3 regions of the Paraburkholderia sp. J7 genome follow, and region 3 is predicted to be linked to each of the others. Evidence: riboswitches for the same ligand, from Rfam matches in the RefSeq annotation. Region 3 holds a riboswitch; each other region holds the start of a gene.

Evidence for each region. Region 3 has a riboswitch for cobalamin ahead of U5A58_RS04640 (TonB-dependent receptor domain-containing protein). Riboswitches for the same ligand answer to the same signal wherever they lie in the genome.
Region 1: linked by a shared signal. The riboswitch ahead of cobG (precorrin-3B synthase) and the one ahead of U5A58_RS04640 (TonB-dependent receptor domain-containing protein) in region 3 are both predicted to bind cobalamin.
Region 2: linked by a shared signal. The riboswitch ahead of cobW (cobalamin biosynthesis protein CobW) and the one ahead of U5A58_RS04640 (TonB-dependent receptor domain-containing protein) in region 3 are both predicted to bind cobalamin.

The regions. Positions count from the first base shown of each region.
Region 1 covers NZ_CAJMYZ010000005.1:124,470-130,463, forward strand. The annotation lists gene U5A58_RS09975 (precorrin-2 C(20)-methyltransferase) at 1-730, opposite strand, end outside; gene cobJ (precorrin-3B C(17)-methyltransferase) at 1-11, opposite strand, end outside; gene U5A58_RS09980 (precorrin-8X methylmutase) at 731-1,357, opposite strand; gene cobG (precorrin-3B synthase) at 1,350-2,747, opposite strand; cobalamin riboswitch at 2,843-3,031, opposite strand; gene cbiE (precorrin-6y C5,15-methyltransferase (decarboxylating) subunit CbiE) at 3,173-4,399, shown strand; gene U5A58_RS09995 (cobalt-precorrin-6A reductase) at 4,396-5,139, shown strand; gene cobM (precorrin-4 C(11)-methyltransferase) at 5,136-5,867, shown strand; gene U5A58_RS10005 (MarR family transcriptional regulator) at 5,870-5,994, opposite strand, start outside.
Region 2 covers NZ_CAJMYZ010000005.1:110,659-116,652, reverse strand. The annotation lists gene cobN (cobaltochelatase subunit CobN) at 1-2,135, opposite strand, end outside; gene cobW (cobalamin biosynthesis protein CobW) at 2,163-3,254, opposite strand; cobalamin riboswitch at 3,476-3,746, opposite strand; gene U5A58_RS09935 (cobalamin biosynthesis protein) at 3,913-4,338, shown strand; gene cobO (cob(I)yrinic acid a,c-diamide adenosyltransferase) at 4,353-4,955, shown strand; gene U5A58_RS09925 (cobyrinate a,c-diamide synthase) at 4,960-5,994, shown strand, end outside.
Region 3 covers NZ_CAJMYZ010000002.1:331,822-337,815, reverse strand. The annotation lists gene U5A58_RS04645 (acid phosphatase) at 1-1,452, shown strand, start outside; cobalamin riboswitch at 1,697-1,879, shown strand; gene U5A58_RS04640 (TonB-dependent receptor domain-containing protein) at 1,980-3,911, shown strand; gene U5A58_RS04635 (hypothetical protein) at 3,899-5,227, opposite strand; gene U5A58_RS04630 (hypothetical protein) at 5,224-5,994, opposite strand, start outside.

The DNA.
Region 1 (5,994 bases), on a different contig from region 3:
ACGACTGCCATTTCACCCCCGGCACGACGAGCAGCGAGAAGTAGGGCGAAGCCATCGGATCGACGTCGTCGAGCGGGACGATGCGCTGGTTCGCCATCGTTGCGCGCTCGACATACAGCGCGCGATGCGCGAGACCCAGTTCGCCCAGCACGCGGCGAACCTTGTCGAAGTTGCGGCCCAGTTTCATGATGACGGCGGCGTCCGCGCCGGCCAGCCGCCGGCGCAACTCGTCCTCGGGCAGCACGCCCGACAGCACGGCGAGGCTCTGGTTACGGTAGACGAGCGGCACGCCCAGCACAGCCGCGCCGCCCAGCATCGAGCACACGCCAGGCACGACTTCGGCCTCGTAGCGCGCGGCGAGCCGGTCGTGCAGATACATATACGAGCCGTAGAAGAACGGATCGCCTTCGCAGATCACGGCCACGTCACGGCCGGCGTCGAGATGGCGCGACAGCATTTGCGCGGCGCCGTCGTAGAAGTCGGCGATGATCGCCTCATACGAGAGCGGCGGTTCGAGCGCCTCGGTCGTCACGGGGTACACGAGCGGCAGGCGTTCCTGCTCCGCTTCGAGATGGGCTTCGACAATGCCGAACGCATTGCCTTTCTTCCCCTTCGCGACAAAATACGCGACGACGGGTGCGGCCTTGAGCAGGCGCACGGCCTTGAGCGTGAGCAGTTCGGGGTCGCCGGGGCCGACGCCGATGCCGTGCAGACGTCCTTTACGGGTCATTTATTCGGTCTCCGAAGCGAGTGCGTTGACGGCGGCGGCGGCCATCGCGCTGCCGCCACGGCGGCCGTGCACGACGACGAAGGGCACGCCGTGATTTTCGGCGGCGAGCTGCGCCTTGGACTCGGCCGCGCCGACGAAGCCCACGGGGAAGCCGAGGATGAGCGCGGGCAGCGGCGCGCCGGCCGCGATCATGTCGAGCAGGTGAAAGAGCGCGGTGGGCGCATTGCCGATCGCCACGACGCTGCCTGCAAGATGCGGCCGCCAAAGTTCGAGCGCGGCGGCCGACCGCGTATTGCCAAACTCGCGTGCGAGCGTGGGCACAGCGGGGTCGTCGAGCGTGCAGATGACGGTGTTGTTCGCGGGCAGGCGTGCGCGCGTCACGCCGTACGCGACCATTTTCGCGTCGCAGAGAATGGGCGCGCCACCTGCGAGCGCGTTGCGGCCCGCCGTGCCCGCGCCTGCGGAAAACGCGAGGTCGGCGGCGACGTCCACCATGCCGCAGGCGTGGATCACGCGTACGGCGAGTTTTTCCAGGTCGGCGGGAATGCGCGAGAGGTCGGCTTCGGCGCGGATCGTCGCGAACGATTCGCGATAGATCGCCTGGCCGTCGCGGATGTAATCAGACATCTTGGGTACTCCGGGGCCGCTGCGCGAGTGCGAGCGCAGCAGCTTCGATCGTCAGGTTGCGCGCGACGAGCTGGCCAAAGCGCTGGCCGAAGCCGCCTTGGGTGTCGTCGCGCTGGTACAGGTCGTAATGGTCCGGTTCGCTGGCGAGCAACGTGAACGGCGCACAATGCGCGGCCGCGCAGGAGCGTTCACAGCCGCTCAGGTGCGCTTGCGCGCCGGGCGGCAGCAGGGCGGCGAGACGCTGTGCGTCGGCTTTGGTGTCGGCGCGGCTTTTGGCGCATCCCGCCGAGCCCGTGCAGGCGATCAGGCGCGCGAGCGGATCGGCGCGCGAGACGATGAGGCCGAGCGCGTGCAGCCGTTCGAGCGCGCCGGTCATGGCGCGCGCGGGCACGTTAGGCAGCAGCAGGCCTTGCCATGGCGTCACCCGCAGCGTCGCATCGCCCGAGTCTTGCGCGAGCGCGGCGAGCGCGCGCAGCGTATGCGCGTCGATGCGGCCGAGCGCGGGCTGCGCGCCCACGTAGCCACTGCTGTCGACGCGCAGCGCGTGCGCGCCCAGTCGCAAGCTAGCAGGACTCGGCTCGCGACGCCACGCGTGCAGCGCGGCGTCGTCACGCATCAGCGCGAAGCCGCCATGATCGCGCGCGCGTTGCAGCAACGCATCGAGGGAGTGTGCGGCGAGCACATCGCGCATGCGCGTTGCGTCTGCGCCAGCGAGATCGAGGAACGCGTGGAGCAGCGCGCGTATCGATGCGCAAATATCTTCGGTTGCGAGCGTGCCGACTGGCTGCGCCGTGGGGCACCCTGCGAGGCCCAGCGCAAAGCGCACGGTCGCGCCGTGCGGCAGCGCGGCGAGCCAGATGTCGTGCGGATGCCCGAGCATCGCCATGCGCTCGCCGCCGTCCAGTTGCAGCGCGAACTTGGGCGAGAGCGCGGCGAAACGCGCCTCGCGCTGCATCATGTCGATGAGCGCGGCGGCGAGTACCGTTGTGTCGCACAAAGCCGCAGGATCAACGCCCGCGAGCGGGCTCAGCATCACGTTGCGCAATTCGTCGGCGGCGCACGCGTGCTCGACCGGGCTCGCGGCGTCGATGCCAGCGGGCCCGAGGCCCGCACCGATCAGCGCGGCGCTCAACGCGGCCTCCTCGCCGGCGCGTACGCCGCGAATCTGCACGTTCGCGCGATTGGTCAGTTCGAGCACGCCGCCGGCATGCGCCAACGCGGCGTCGGCGAGGGCGCGCGCCCGCGTGGCGCTCAGCACGCCGCCGGGCAGGCGGATGCGGCACAGGCCGCCGTCGCGCGCCGCGACCACGCGCACGAGCCCCGGGCACGCCGAGGGGCGGAGCACGGCCAATGCAGCAGCGGGCGAGACGGGCTTCGTTTCGTGTTTCAAGGGAATACCGGGTAAGCATCGCGCGGGAGCGGCGCGCTGCCCGCACGTGAGGCGGGAAACGGCAGCGGTATCGGTACACCCCGCCCGATATGGGTTCGCACGAACAGTCGGCCGGCAGGTCTCCTGGCTCGCAGGTCGTGGACCGCATCGGCCTTCCCGGTAAAACCAGTGGCTCGGGTGGATGCGGTCTCGCTGCTTACAGTCGCGGGGGCGGCCACAGCTTGCTGTGTTCCCTGTTTGCGATCCGGAGTTAGCGCTTCAGCGCTGACTCCGGCCTCATACAAAGTGCCTGAAAGGCGCCGGCGGACACGGTATTATGCCCGTTTTCGCGCGCGCTCCGCCCGGCAATCGGGGTGCGGGCCGCCGGTGGCGCAGGGAAACAGGCGACAAACCAGGCAACAAAGCAAGCAAAAGCGGGAGAACGAATGCAGGGCACGCAGGCATGGCTGACGGTGGTGGGCATAGGCGACGATGGCTATGCGGGGCTCGGGCGCGACGCGCGGCGCGCGCTGTTCGACGCGGCCGTCGTGACGGGCGGCGAGCGCCATCTTGCGATGCTGCCCTCGCGCGTGCGCGCGCGCCGCGAAGCGTGGCCGCAGCCGTTCAGCGTCGAGGCGCTGCTCGCGCATCGCGAGTCGAATGCGCCCGTATGTGTGCTCGCGAGCGGCGACCCCATGCTGTTCGGTGTGGGCGCGACGCTCGCGCGCCGTGTGGCGCCCGGTGAAATGCGCGTGCTGCCCGCGCCTTCGTCGCTCTCGTTGGCGGCGGCGCGCATGGGCTGGGCGTTGCAGGGTACGGCGATGGTCTCGCTCGTCGGCCGTCCGCTCGATGCGCTGCGCCGCCATCTCTACGCGCGCTCGCGCGTGCTCGCGTTGAGCGCCGATGGGCGCACGCCCGCGGCGCTTGCTGCGCTGCTCGCGCAAGCGGGCTTCGGCGCCAGCCGTCTTGCGGTGTTCGAGCATTTGGGCGGCCCGCTCGAGCGCCGCATCGAAGGCCGCGCCAATGCGTGGCACGTCGGCGAAACCGCGGCGCTCAACCTCGTCGCGTTCGAATGCGAAAGCGATGTTGCGAATGCGCCTGCGCACGGCTGGACGCTCACGCCCGGCCTTCCCGACGACGCTTACCGCCACGACGGCCAGCTCACGAAGCGCGACGTGCGCGCGCTCACGCTCGCGCGCCTCGCGCCGACGCCCGGCGCGTTGCTCTGGGACGTGGGGGCGGGCAGCGGCTCGATCGGCATCGAGTGGATGCGCTCGCATGCCGCTTGCCGCTCGATCGCGATCGAGGCGCATGCCGAGCGTCAACGCTTCATCGAACACAATCGCGCCGCGCTGGGCGTGCCGGGTCTGCAGCTCGTCGCGGGCCGCGCGCCCGAAGCGCTCGCGGGACTCGCCACGCCCGACGCCGTCTTCATCGGCGGCGGCGTGACCGTTCCCGGCGTGCTGGACGCGTGCTGGGCGGCGCTCGCGAGCGGCGGCCGGCTCGTCGCGAACGCGGTGACGCTGCAAAGCGAAGCGGCGCTCGTGACATGGCGCGCGCAGCATGGCGGCACGCTCACGCGTATCGGCATTGGCGAGGCGCAGCCGCTTGGCGGCTTCGATACCTGGCGTCAGGCGTTGCCCGTCACGCTCTACGAGGCCGTCAAGCCATGACCGCGCGCATCCTGCTGCTGGGTGGCACAGGCGATGCGCTGGCGATCGCGCGCACGCTTGGGCACCAGCACGTGTACTCGCTCGCGGGCCTTGGCCGCGTGCCTGCCGATCTCGGCTGTGCGGTGCGTGTGGGGGGCTTCGGCGGGGCAGAAGGGCTCGCGCGTTTTCTCGCCGACGAAGACATCGCGCTCGTTGTCGATGCCACGCATCCTTACGCCGCGCAGATCAGCGCCAACGCGGCGCGCGCCTGCCTTGCAACACAGGTGCCGTACTGGGCGCTGCGGCGCGCGCCTTGGCAGGCGCAGGCGGGCGACGACTGGCGCATGGTGAGCGGCTGGGCTGGCGTAGTCGAAGCGCTTGCGCCATTTGCGCGGCCGCTCTTCACGCTCGGGCGCGAACCGCTCGCGCATCTGCACGAAGTGCCGGAGCAGCAGCACTGGACGGTCCGTTGCCTCGAAGCGCATGCCGGCCACGCCCGCGCTCGCATCATCGACGCTCGTGGGCCGTTCACCGCAGAAGGCGAGCGCGCCCTGTTCACCGAAGCGCATATCGATGTGGTGGTCAGCAAGAACAGCGGCGGCGCGGCGACCGAAGCGAAGCTCGCCGTCGCGCGGGAATTGGGCCTGCCCGTGGTGTTGATGCAGCGGCCGCCGCTGCCGGATGCGCAGCGCGAATTCACGTCGGCGCAAGAGTCGATCGACGCGCTCGACGACTACATTAAGCGGAGTTTGAACGCATGACCGTTTTCTTCATTGGCGCGGGGCCGGGCGATCCTGAACTGATCACCGTGAAGGGCCAGCGCCTCGTGCGCAGTTGCCCCGTGATTCTCTATGCCGGCTCGCTCGTGCCGCCCGCCGTGCTGGAAGGCCACAGCGCGCACAAGGTGGTCGATACCGCACCGCTCACGCTGGACGAGATCATCGCGCTGCTCGAAAACGCGCACGCCCAGGGCTTCGACGTGGCACGCGTGCATTCGGGTGACCCGTCGCTCTATGGCGCAATCGGCGAGCAGATCCGGCGCTTGCGTGTGCTTGGCATTCCTTATGAAGTCGTACCCGGCGTGACCGCGACCGCCGCATGCGCGGCGGCGCTCGGCAGCGAACTCACGCTGCCCGGTATTTCGCAAACGCTCATCCTCACGCGCTACGCCACGAAAACGTCGATGCCCGAAGGCGAGCAGCTGGGCGACCTCGCGCGCCACAAGGCGACGCTCGCGATCCACCTTGGCGTGCGCCATATCGCGCGCATCGTCGAGGAATTGCTTCCGCACTATGGCGAGGACTGCCCCGTGGCGGTGATCTATCGCGCGAGCTGGCCCGACGAGGAACGCGTGACAGGCACGCTCGCGGATATCGCCGAAAAGGTGCATGCCACGGATATCGAGCGTACAGCGCTCATTCTCGTGGGGCGTGTGCTCGCGGCAGAGGGATTCGCGGATTCGACCTTGTATGGGGCGTCGAAGCGCTAGGGCTACGAAAGCGCTCGCAAATGCTCGCGCAGTTTGTCGACCTCGCCCAAGGCGAAGTCCTTTTCGATTGCCTCATGCGTTTGCTGCCATATCGGAAATGCAGCGTTGAGTAGTCGATGCCCCTCGT
Region 2 (5,994 bases), on a different contig from region 3:
GTGTCGCAACGCTGCTGGCCCTGCGGCGATTCGCCGAACGTGTGCAGCCCGTCGCGAATCTGCGCTTCCTTCAGCTCGCACAGGTACGCGTCGGCGCGCGTGAGGAGTTCGTCTTCGCCAGCCTGATCCGCGGGCGCGGCGACGCTCAATTCTTCGTGCAGCCGATGCTCTATGATGGTCGCAAGTATGGTCTTGCGCAGCAGCTTCGCGCGGCGCGGGTCCACCATCAATGCTTCGTAATACTCATCGACCTGACGTTCGAGGTCTTGCAGCGGCCCGTAGTTTTCAGCGCGCGTGAGCGGCGGCATCAGATGATCGACGATCACCGCCTGGGCGCGGCGCTTCGCCTGGCTCCCCTCGCCCGGATCGTTGACGATGAACGGATACAGATGCGGCAGCGGCCCGAGCGCCATGTCGGGCCAACAGGTGTCGCCAAGCGCAACGCTCTTGCCCGGCAGCCACTCCAGATTACCGTGCTTGCCCACGTGCGCGATGGCGTCGATGCCGAACGTCTCGCGCAGCCAGAAGTAAAACGCGAGGTACGCGTGCGGCGGCACGAGTTCGGCGTCGTGGTAGTTCGCGTAAGTGTCGTCGCCGCGCGAGCGCGAAGGCTGAATGCCCACGAACACCTGGCCGCAGCGCCAGCCCGCGATCATGAAGCGGCCGCGCCGCACCGTGGGGTCCTCTTCCGGTACGCCCCAACGCGCGATCAGCGCGTTTTGCGCCTCGGCGGGCAACTGCGAGAAGCGCGCGCGGTAGTCGTCGAGCGAAAGGCTCTGCCATGCGGGGCGCAGCGCGCGTGTGTCGGGATCGTTCGTTACGCCCTGTGTGAGGATGCGCATGAGCGCGTCGCCGTCTTCGGGCAGATCGGCTACGCGGTAGCCTTCGTCGCGCAGCATGCGCAGGATGCCGACCACCGAAGCCGGCGTATCGAGCCCCACGCCGTTGCCAATGCGCCCTTCGCTCATCGGATAGTTCGCGAGCACGAGCGCGAGCTTTTTCTCCGCGTTCGGCAGGCTGCGCAAACGGCACCAGCGGCGCGCGAGTTCGGCCACGAAAGCCACGCGTTCCAGGTCGGGCTGATAGCGCACCACATCGACTTGCGTCTCTTTGCAGTGGTACGCGAGGCCCTTGAAGCTGATCGCGCGCGTGATCACGCGGCCGTCCACCTCGGGCAGCGCGATATGCATGGCGATGTCGCGTGAGTTCAGGCCGTGATTGTCCTTGACCCAGTCGTCGCGGTTGCCGCCGCTCAGGATCACCTGGAGCACGGGTGCGTCGCCGGCGAGCGCGAGCGGTTCGGGGTCGTCCAGCGACGAAGCCGCAAACGCCGTGGTGTTCAGCACGAGCGAGACATCGTGCTCGGCCGCCAGTTGATCGAGCACGTCGCGGCTCAAGGTGTCCTTGAGCGAGGTGATCGCAAGCGGCAGCGGGTTCATGCCGCGCGCCAGCAGCGCGGTAATGAGCGCGTCGAAAGCGGCCGTGTTCGCGGCCTGCAAATGCGCCTTGTAAAACAGCAGCGCGACGACCGGGGCGCCGGGTTGCCAGCGCGCGCGCCATTCGTCGATGGTCGCGACGTCGCGCTGCGGACAATAGAGCGCGGCGGCCGGCAGCGCGACGGGCGGCGCAGGCTCCCTGCCCCAGTCGAATGCGCGCCACGCGAGCGCGCGCAGAAACGATTCGGCGTTCGCCGCGCCGCCTTCGCGCAGATAACGCCAAAGCAGGCGGCAAAACTCGGGCTCGGCGCGGCTCTTCGCGATGAGATTGGGGTCTTCCTGCAAGTCGCCCGAAAACATCGCGAGCAGTTGCCCGCGCCGCTGCGCGAGCGAGACGACCTGCTCGATGCCGTAAGGCCAGTACGTTTCGCCACCCAGATGATCGACCACTACCACCCGCGCATGCTGCAACACGTCTTCGACGTAGAAGTCCACCGATGCGTTCTGGCGCAGGTACGTGACGTTCGCGAGCCGCACACCCGGAAAACCTTTGGGCAGGCGCGGTACGACGCTCGCCAGCAGCGCGAGCGTCGTATCCGCCGAACTGAGCACGACGATTTCTGCGGGCTGCTGATCGATACGGATGACGCCTTGCGTGTCGTCGACGAAACCGCCTGGCGTGGTGCGCAGCAAGTGCATGGTGCGGCCTCGTCTAGCGCAGCGCGGTCACTTCGCGCCCGCGGTCTGCATGTTCGCGAGCGCCGTATCGAATGCCGCTTGCAGCGTCGCGCCATCGAGGTCTTCGCCAATCAGCACGAAGCGGCTCGCAAGCGGCTGCGCCGCGCTTTCCTGCGCGTTCCAGCGGCGGTCGAAATAGCTGTCGAAGCGGCGGCCTACACCTTGAATCACGAGACGCATCGGTGCACCCGGCAGCGCGGCGAAGCCCTTCACGCGATAGATCGTGTGTGCATCGACGAGCTGCTGCAGCGCTTCGATCACGCTCTCGCGCGAAGCGGCCGCGCCCGACACCACGACCGAATCGAACTCGTCATGATGATGATCGGCGTCGTCGGCGGAACCGTGATGGTCGTGCCGCAGATGAATGCTCTCTTCGGAAGCCGCTTCGAGCCCGAGCAGCGTATGCAGATCGAGCTTGCCGTGCTGCGCGCGCACGATCTTCACCTGCTGCGGCAGCTCTTCGCGCAGCTCGGCAATGAGCGCGTCCTGGCCCGCTTCGTCGAGCAGATCGGTCTTGTTGAGAATGACGAGATCGGCGGCCGAAAGCTGGTCTTCGAACAGCTCGTGCAGCGGCGATTCGTGATCGAGATTCGGGTCGGCGCGGCGTTGTGCGTCCACGGCCTGCGGGTTCTCGGCGAACTGGCCGCTCGCGGCGGCGGGGCCGTCCACCACGGTCACGACTGCATCGACGGTGAACGCATTGCGAATCGACGGCCAGTTGAACGCCTGCACGAGCGGCTTGGGCAGCGCGAGGCCCGAGGTCTCGATCAGTACATGATCGATGTCGCCGCGGCGTTCGAGCAGTTTCTCCATCACCGGGAAGAACTCTTCCTGCACGGTGCAGCACAGGCACCCGTTCGCGAGTTCGTAGAGCTGGCCTTCCGTTTCGTTGCCGTTCTCGTCGCAGCCAATGCCGCAGCCACGCAGAATTTCGCCGTCGATACCGAGTTCGCCGAACTCGTTGACGATGACCGCGACGCGCAGACCGCCCGCGTGCTGGAGAATGTGACGCAGCAGCGTGGTTTTGCCGCTGCCGAGAAAACCCGTCACGATCGTGACCGGAATCTTGCGCATTTGCATGAAGTGCTCCTTCGGCGCCTGGCCGGATTGCGGGGCATGGTGCGTCGCGCTCGCCGTTCGTGCGGGTGTCGGGTGTCGTCGAGCGAGCACGCGCGTATCCGTGGAGACGCACTCACGCGCAACGATTCAGAAAACCTGCAGGGGACGAACGACCGGAAACGCACCCGGGCCTCGCCCGGCCGACGCGTGAATATCATGGACCCGGCACCGCATCCCCGCAGCGCGAATCCCACGTATCTGGCCGGTATCCGGACTGACGAAACACCGCTTCGCCTTCCCGCGCGAGTGGCCTTGCGGCCGCCTCGCACAGTGGCTTGGACTGCGTAAAGCATGGAAGCGGTGTGCGGCATTCGTTCGAACGCCGCGCTCGTTGTACCGTTGCGGGTGCAGTTCAGGTTGGCCATGCCCGAGGCGGGATGGCTCCCTGATTCCCGTTTAACTGCGCGCGCATCATGAATCGCGCGCGCGAGCACCAGAGTGCGTGCGAGTGTAGGCGCGGGGGGCTTGCGCGTCAAGGAAGGCGTGGGAAGCCGCAAAAGCGTGTGCTATCGTAGCGCGCATCCGGCAGCGACCGGAATACGACTGTTTTGCTTGCTCCGCCTCCGCCGTGAATCCTGTCGAAAATCGCGCCACGCGCGCAGCTACATTCGAAACCACGCTGGAGCCCGCACAGCGCGCGCCGTCGCTCGCGCTCGGCATTGGCTGCCGGCGCGGCGTGACGCTTGCGCAGGTCGACGCCGCCGTGCGCGCCGCGCTCGGTGCGTGGCCGCTCGAAAGCGTAACCTCCGTGGCCACGCTCGACGTCAAAGCCGGTGAACCCGCGCTAAAGGCGTTTTGTGCGGCGCATGCGCTACCGCTGTACACGTTCACGCGGGAGCAAATCGCCGCGACGCCCACGATCACGCCGCCCTCCGCTGCTGCCCAAGCGCAATTCGGCGTGGACGGCGTGTGCGAGCCCTGCGCGCGTCTCGCGGCGGGCGGCGGTCCGCTCGTGCGCGGCAAGCTGGCGCTCGACGGCGTAACGGTCGCGATCGCAGGCATGCTGCAAAACCCGGCAAACACGCAAGCGAAAGCCCCGCAATAAACCCACTCACGACGATGAAAACCGATCCCGAATCGCACCAACGCATGACGCAACGCCGCCGCGAGGGCCACGAGAAAAAACAGGCCGCCGCAACGCACGAAAAGGGCCTCCTGATCGTCAACACTGGCAACGGCAAGGGCAAGAGCACGGCAGCGTTCGGCATGGCCGTGCGCATGCTCGGCCACGGCATGAAGCTCGGCGTCGTGCAGTTCATCAAGGGCGCGCTGCATACGGCCGAACGCGATTTTCTCGGCAGCGTCGCGCACTGCGACTTCGTGACCATGGGCGACGGCTACACCTGGAACACGCAGAATCGCGACGGCGACATCGCCACCGCGCGCAAGGGCTGGGACGAAGCAAAGCGCATGATCGAAAGCGGCGAGTACGCGATGGTGATCCTCGACGAGCTCAACACCGTGCTCAAATACGAGTACCTGCCGCTCGACGAAGTGCTCGGCGTGATCGCGTCGCGCGCGCCGCACGTGCACGTGGTCGTGACGGGCCGCCATGCGCCCGACGCGCTGATCGAAGCCGCCGACCTCGTCACGGAAATGCGCCTCGTGAAGCATCCGTATCGCGAGCAAGGCGTGAAGGCGCAAAAGGGCGTGGAGTTTTGAGCGCATGAGCGCAACGCTTGCCTGCCCCGCGCTGTTCATCAGCGCGCCCGCTTCGGGCCAGGGCAAAACCACGCTTACGGCGGGCCTCGCGCGCCTGCACCGCCGTGCGGGCCGGCGCGTACGCGTGTTCAAGACCGGGCCGGATTTTCTCGACCCCTCGATTCTCGCGCGCGCGAGCGGCGCACCCGTGCTCTCGCTCGACCTGTGGATGGTGGGCGAACAGGCGTGCCGCGCCCTGCTCGCGCAGGCCGCGCGCGAAGCCGACCTGATCCTCATCGAAGGCGTCATGGGTCTGTTCGACGGCACGCCGAGCAGCGCCGATCTCGCCACCACGTTCGGCGTGCCGGTGGCCGCCGTCGTGAGCGCGAAGTCGATGGCGCAGACGTTCGGCGCGATTGCGTTCGGGCTCGCGCGTTTTCGGCCCGAGGTGCCGTTTCATGGCGTGCTGGCAAACCGCGTGGGCTCGCCGCGCCACGCACAGATGCTGCAGGAGGCCTTGCCCGCCGACGTGCGCTGGCTGGGGCACGTAACGAGCGAAGCCATGATGACGCTGCCCGATCGCCATCTCGGCCTGCATCAGGCCGCGGAGATCGACGACCTCGACGCGCGCATCGAGCGCGCCGCCGACGCGCTCGCGCAAACCGCGCTCGCTGAATTGCCGCCTCCGGTGGAATTCGCAGATTCTTCGCACGACGAAACAATTCCTTGCCTGCTAGAAGGCCGCCATATCGCCGTTGCGCGCGACGCCGCATTCTCGTTTCTCTATCCCGCGAACATTGCGTTGCTCGAAACGCTCGGCGCAAGCGTAAGCTACTTTTCGCCGCTCGCGAACGAGCCCGCGCCCGTCAACGCCGATGCGATTTTTCTACCCGGCGGCTATCCCGAACTGCATACATCGGCGCTCGCGCGCAATACGCTAAGCGCGAATTCGCTGCGTGCGCATGTATCTGCGGGCAAGCCGCTCGTCGCCGAATGTGGCGGCATGCTTTATCTGCTCGATGCACTCACCGACGTAGAAGGCACGCGCACGCCGATGCTC
Region 3 (5,994 bases):
TACAGCGTGACCGACGGCATGGGCCCGCTCACCGCCGCCTGGCGCGCGGCCGCGCAGCAAACCACGAGCATCACGTCGATTCCCGCGGACGCAACCACCACGCTCTACAACGACTCGGGCAACAACACGGGCGTGGGCAGCACGAGCAACGCGACGTTCGGCAAGGTGGTGGACCTGCTCAACACAATGGGCAACAACGCCTCGACCGAACCCGCCAAGCGCTTCTACAAATACGCGCGGCCATTCCGCTGGAGCACGAGCGTCGTGGTCGACCCCACGCTCGTGCCGGCGATCAGCACGACGCCTTCGACCGACGGCGGCTTCATCAGCGGCCACGAAGCCGAAGCCATGCGCGACGCGATGACGATGGCCTACCTCGTGCCCGAGCGTTACCAGGAAATGGCGAGCCGCGGCCTCGAACTCGGCGAGAACCGCATTCTTGCGGGCATGCATTCGCCGCTCGACGTGATCGGCGGACGCATGTTCGCGCTGGCCGCCACGGCCGCGAATCTCTACGACCCCGCGAACGCCACGCTCAAGAGCGCGGCCTACGCGCAAGCGCACAGCGCGCTCGAACAGGCAACCGGCACGAGCGCCACGACCTTCTCGACCTTCGCGCATTCGGGCACGAGCGCGAACGACCGCTTCTCCGACTACGCGACCAACAAGTCGGAATTCGCGCGCCGCTTGACGTTCGGCTTCAGCCAGATCGAATCGACCGAAGCGCCGCCTGTCGTACCCAAGGGCGCCGAGGTGCTGCTCGAAACGCGCTTCCCGTATCTGAGCGCCGACCAGCGCCGCGTCGTGCTGAAGACGACCGAAGTCGTCTCGGGCTATCCGGTCATGGACGACTCCGAAGGCTGGGGCCGTCTGAACATGTTTAGTGCTGCCGATGGTTATGGCGCATTCAACGGCAACGTGATCGTCGCAATGGACGCAAGCCAGGGCGGCTTCAACGCCGCCGACACCTGGCGCAACGACATTGCCGGCTCGGGCAAGCTCACGCTGCAGGGCAGCGGCACGCTCACGCTCGCGGGCAACAACAGTTACGCGGGCGGCTCGCAGGTGAGCGGCGGCGTGCTCGCGGCCGCGTCGGCCACGGCCTTCGGCAACGGCGATGTGTACGTGGGCTCGGGAGGCAGCGTGAGCGTCTCGACGAGCGCGCCGTTGACGGTAGCGGGCAAGTACACGCAGCTCGACAGCACGACGCTCGAACTCGACATCGACGGCAACGGCGGCGGACGTCTGCGCGTGGGCGGCCAGCTCACGGTGGCGGGCGGCACGCTGCACGTGAAGTTCGTGAACGGCTATGCGCCGAAGGCAGGCGACACGATCGACCTGATCGACGGCAGCGGCGCGTCGGTCAAGTTCGCGACCGTCACTGTAGATGGCTTCAAGGCCACGCCCGTTTATTCTTCGACCGGCGTGGCGGTGAAGCTCTCGGCCTCGTGATGTAGCCACACTGGAAAGCGGCCCCGAATCACAATGGTTCGGGGCCGTGCTTTATGCACTGAACACCGGGGCTTGCGCAAGCGCCTCTCTCGCCCCTCCGTCAACGGCACGAGATCGCGTGCCGTGAGACACCCGCATAACAGCGCACGTCCATCGGTCAACGCGTGGCGCCGGGGGGCAGACCAAACCGGGTGTTTTCGCCACACCGCACCGGGCAAAGGTTGACGCGCGCAATGCGCGGCCATTACCCTTGCGCGCTGATGGTTCCCGGCGACGGGATCAAAAGGGAACGCAGTGCAAGACTGCGGCTGCCCCCGCAACTGTCAGCGGCGAGTCCATGCCAAAGCGGGCCACTGGGAAACCGGGAAGGCCGGCAACGGACGTCGACCCGCGAGCCAGGAGACCTGCCATCAGCCGAGTCCAGCAGCCGCAGCGGGCGGGGATCCCCAATGCGCAAGCACCGCCCGTGCGGCGGCCGCCCGTTGCAAGGACAGCCCTGAACAAGCGCTGTTTCCAGCCACCGCATCATGAAGTTTCGCCAGTTCGTTTTGACTTCCGCCGCGCTCGCCTGTGCGTGGCAAACCGCGCATGCCGCCGACGCATCGCCCGCCCAGGCCCAGCAGCAAACCACCGACGACACCACGCTGCCCAATATCCTCGTCGTGGGCGACACGCAGCACCTGCCGCAATCGTTCGACCAGCGCTACGCAACCACCCAGGTGCTCACGCGCGCCGACCTCGACCGCGCCTCGCCCGTCGACCCCAGCATCGCGCAGGCGCTCGCCACGCTGCCCGGCGTCACCGTCTCGCAGACCGGCGGGCCTGGCTCGTACACGGGCGTGAGCATCCGCGGGTCGTCGGCGGACCAGGTGGCTGTGTTCATCGACGGCATACGCGTGGGCTCCGTCACCACCGGCACGGCCGAATGGGGCGATCTTGCGACGGACTCGTTCGACCGCGTGGAGGTGATCTCGGGCCCCGCGGCCGCCTCGTTCGGCGCGGACGCCGTGGGCGGCGTCGTGCAGCTCTTCACGCGCCATGCGTCGAACCAGCCGAACCAGACCACCGTGTCGTTCGGCGGCGGCTCGAACAAGACCTTCGACACGCAGGTGCGCACCTCGGGCACGATCGGCTCGACCGGGCCGCTTGCCGCGTTGAGCGGACTCACGTATTCGCTGGGTCTGCATGACTACAACACGGCCGGCATCGACGCGACGCAGCCCTGGGCCTACGGCCACGAAGACGGCCGCAACCCTTACCACGCGCAGAACCTGGACGCGCGCCTCGGCTACGCGCACGACAACTGGTCGATCTCGACCTTCGCGCTGTACCACCGCTCCGATCTCTCCTACGACAACGCAGGGGGCAACGACCGGCAGCGCGACAACCAGCTCACGACCGGCCTCGCGTTCCACCTCGACATCACGCCGACCACGCAGTTCGACCAGTCGGTGGGGTACGCCACGGACCGTGAGTTCCTCTATTCGAACGACCCGACGATCCCGACCGACGAGATCGACTCGACGCGCTTTGCCACCTCCACGTCGCTCACGCATCAGGAAAGGGGCCACACGCTCTTTGGCATGCCGCTCGACGGCGAGACCAAGCTCGCCTACGACTACACGCGCGAACTGGCGTTTCTGCCTGTGGATGTGCCGGGCGGCCTGCCCGCGCGCAACGATTCCGCCGTGTCGATGCATCAGTCCACGACGCTCGGGCCCGTCACGCTGTTCCTCGCGGGGCGGCACGAGATCGTGCAGGGGGAGTCGGTCAATACGGGCAACGTCGCGCTCTCGTGGGCGATCACGCCGGTCTACACGGCGCGCGTTTCGTATGGCAATGCGTTCCGTCTGCCCACGTTCAACGACCTGTACTATCCAGGCTACTCGAACCCCAACCTGCTGCCCGAGCGCAGCGACTCGGTCGAGGCGGCGCTCGATGCGACCACTTCGATCGGCACGTTCACAGCCGCGGTGTACGACACGCGCGTGCACGACCTCATCACGTACAACTCGCAGACCTTCCTGCCTGTGAACGTGGGCCGCGCGCATATTCAGGGTCTCGACCTCTCGTACAAGGGCACGCTCGGCAACTACACGCCGGTGAGCCTCACGGTGGGGATTCTGAATCCGCAGGACGTGACCGACCAGACCTGGCTCAATCGCCGCCCGCGCCAGACGGTGAGCCTGAGCGTGGATCACACGTGGGACGAGTTCCAGCTCCACGCGCTCAGCACCGGCGTTTCGCTGCTGTACAACGGCTCGACATTCGACGACCAGCTCAACACGATCTACCTGCCTTCGTGGACGACGGTGAGCCTGCGCGCGTCGTACAAGGTCAATGCGCATCTCGCGCTTTCGGCCACGCTCGCGAACGTGTTCAACCGGCAATATGTGACCGCGTACGGGTACAACACGCTCGGGCGCACGGCGTTTGGGAAGGTCACTTATACGTTTTGAGGATCGGAGCCAGCGGCTGGACGGCGGTTCTCCGCCTGGCACCGGCTCCAGATATTCCTGAAGACCGCTTCGTGGTAATTGGCGTCCTTGCTCAACAGGTTGGTCGCCTTGCTCAGCCCGCCACCTGCCGTCAGGTGTTCGATGTACAGCAAGCGCCGGATCTCACGCATATAGCTCGCAGGCAGCGGCATTTCGCCCTGCCGGCGGCCCTGGCGGCTCCGGTCTTCGTTTGCCATCGGCGTTTCGACCGTATAGAGCCCGCGCTCGTGATTGATGAAGCACGCAGGCATGAGCGGATCTTCCATCACGCACACGTATTGGCGTTCGAGCACTGGCACAGGAACCAGATTCTGCAGCCACTCCAGCGCGTGCTGCCATATCTTCCACGCGCTCTCTTTTGTCGGCGTAGCGTTGTGTTGCGCATGAACGAAGCGCAGGCATTCGACAACGATGTCCTCCTTTACGCAATACAGAATCTGGAACCCGGCCCGCAAATAAAGCACCAGTTGCAGAAGCTCATAGCATCGGCCCAGGATATGCGCCCCGTTGGGCGTGCACCCCTCGCGAGGCTCACCGCGCAGCAATTCGGGAAACAATAGAAGCGGCAACCCGGAAAACACGATCAGCGCGGGGTTGCGCGCCGACTGCACTACGCCGCCCGCCCCCGCGGCAACCTTGGCCGCAGCCGCGTTTTCGGCAGGCGTTTGCGCGGCGCCGGTTGGCCGCACGGCGCGAGCGGCACTGCTTTCCTCGCGCTTCATTCGTTCGTTGTGCTTGCGAGCGTCGCGTACGATATCGCCAATCGCCTTGCCAATACAGGCCCCATTCGGCAAACCGCCGCCCTCTTCGTCGGCCCAGCGGCGCACCCGCTCCCATGGAATGCTGAACGGAATCCCCACGAAATGCAGGCCGAGCCAGCTCGTCGTCAGCAAGTCGACGCGGATCTGCTCCGACTCGCCTATCGAAGTGTCCGGCGATTTTCCGCACCACGTCAGGAGCGCGCTCTTGCTGTCGGGCTCATGCGGCGAGGCCATCAGCAATTCAACCGACTGCAGGAACACTTCGGCCAGCGTCTGAAGCGGCAGGTCGGACGGCTGCGCCGCCTCGCGCTTTGCTGCGCTCTCTTCATGGTCTTCCCCGGCCAGTTCGCGCGCCACGCGCTGCGCGACCAGTTCCGGGTCGTGCAACGTCCACTTGCCGTCGGGCTGGCGGGTCACCAGCTTCGCGTAGACGCGCTCGGCAAGGTCGTCGATGTGCCTTGCCATCACTGAAAGCTGCGAAACCGGTACCGGTTCGGGCCTTGCGGCGTCGTTCATTGCAGCTCCCGGTAAATGAGGCTGGCGGTAAGCGTGCCCTTGTCGTCGGCGAGACCGACAAGAAACTTCTCGATCAGCCCGCGAAACACGGTCTTCGCATCCGTTTCGCTCCACTTCTCGACAAAGCCGTCCTGGAACTGCAGCCAGTCGCCGAAACCGATATCGAGCAGGATCTGGTCGACGATGCCAGGCAGCAAGGGAAGATCCATCTGGTACAAGCGCCTGATCATCAAGACCTGGGAGAACACAGCGCAAATATAGTCGCGCGCACTGGCCGCGCGCGAAGCCGAGCGCATGATGTCCTCCACGGCCCAGTTCACGAGATTCATCCCCGTGCGCTCGCCCTCGCGCGTGATGTCGAGCGTGAGATCGCGAAGATAGACCTGCCCCGGCGGCTTTCCGAGCAATTGATAAACGGTGCCGTCGACAACATGCATCCAGTTCGACGAATCGCCAACCCTCACGTCGTAATTCGCACGCACCCCGTGTTCCGCCTGAAGGTCGCGCGCCGCCTGCTCCAGCACCACCGTATGCCACACGAGTCCGATAAAACGGAGAAAGTCCGTTGCACGGTCCCTATCCGGCTCGCTGGCGTCGCTCCACGGCTTCACGAGCCTGAGCGGCATGTCGGTGATGATCAGCACCCTGTCGCGGCGCCCCCGCATCAACGCGGAGTACAAGGTTTCGCGGGGCGGGTTCTTGTCGAAGTAGAGCGGCCACTTCTGCTTGCGCGGGGCATCCAGCCATTCCCCGTCGATATCGAGCAA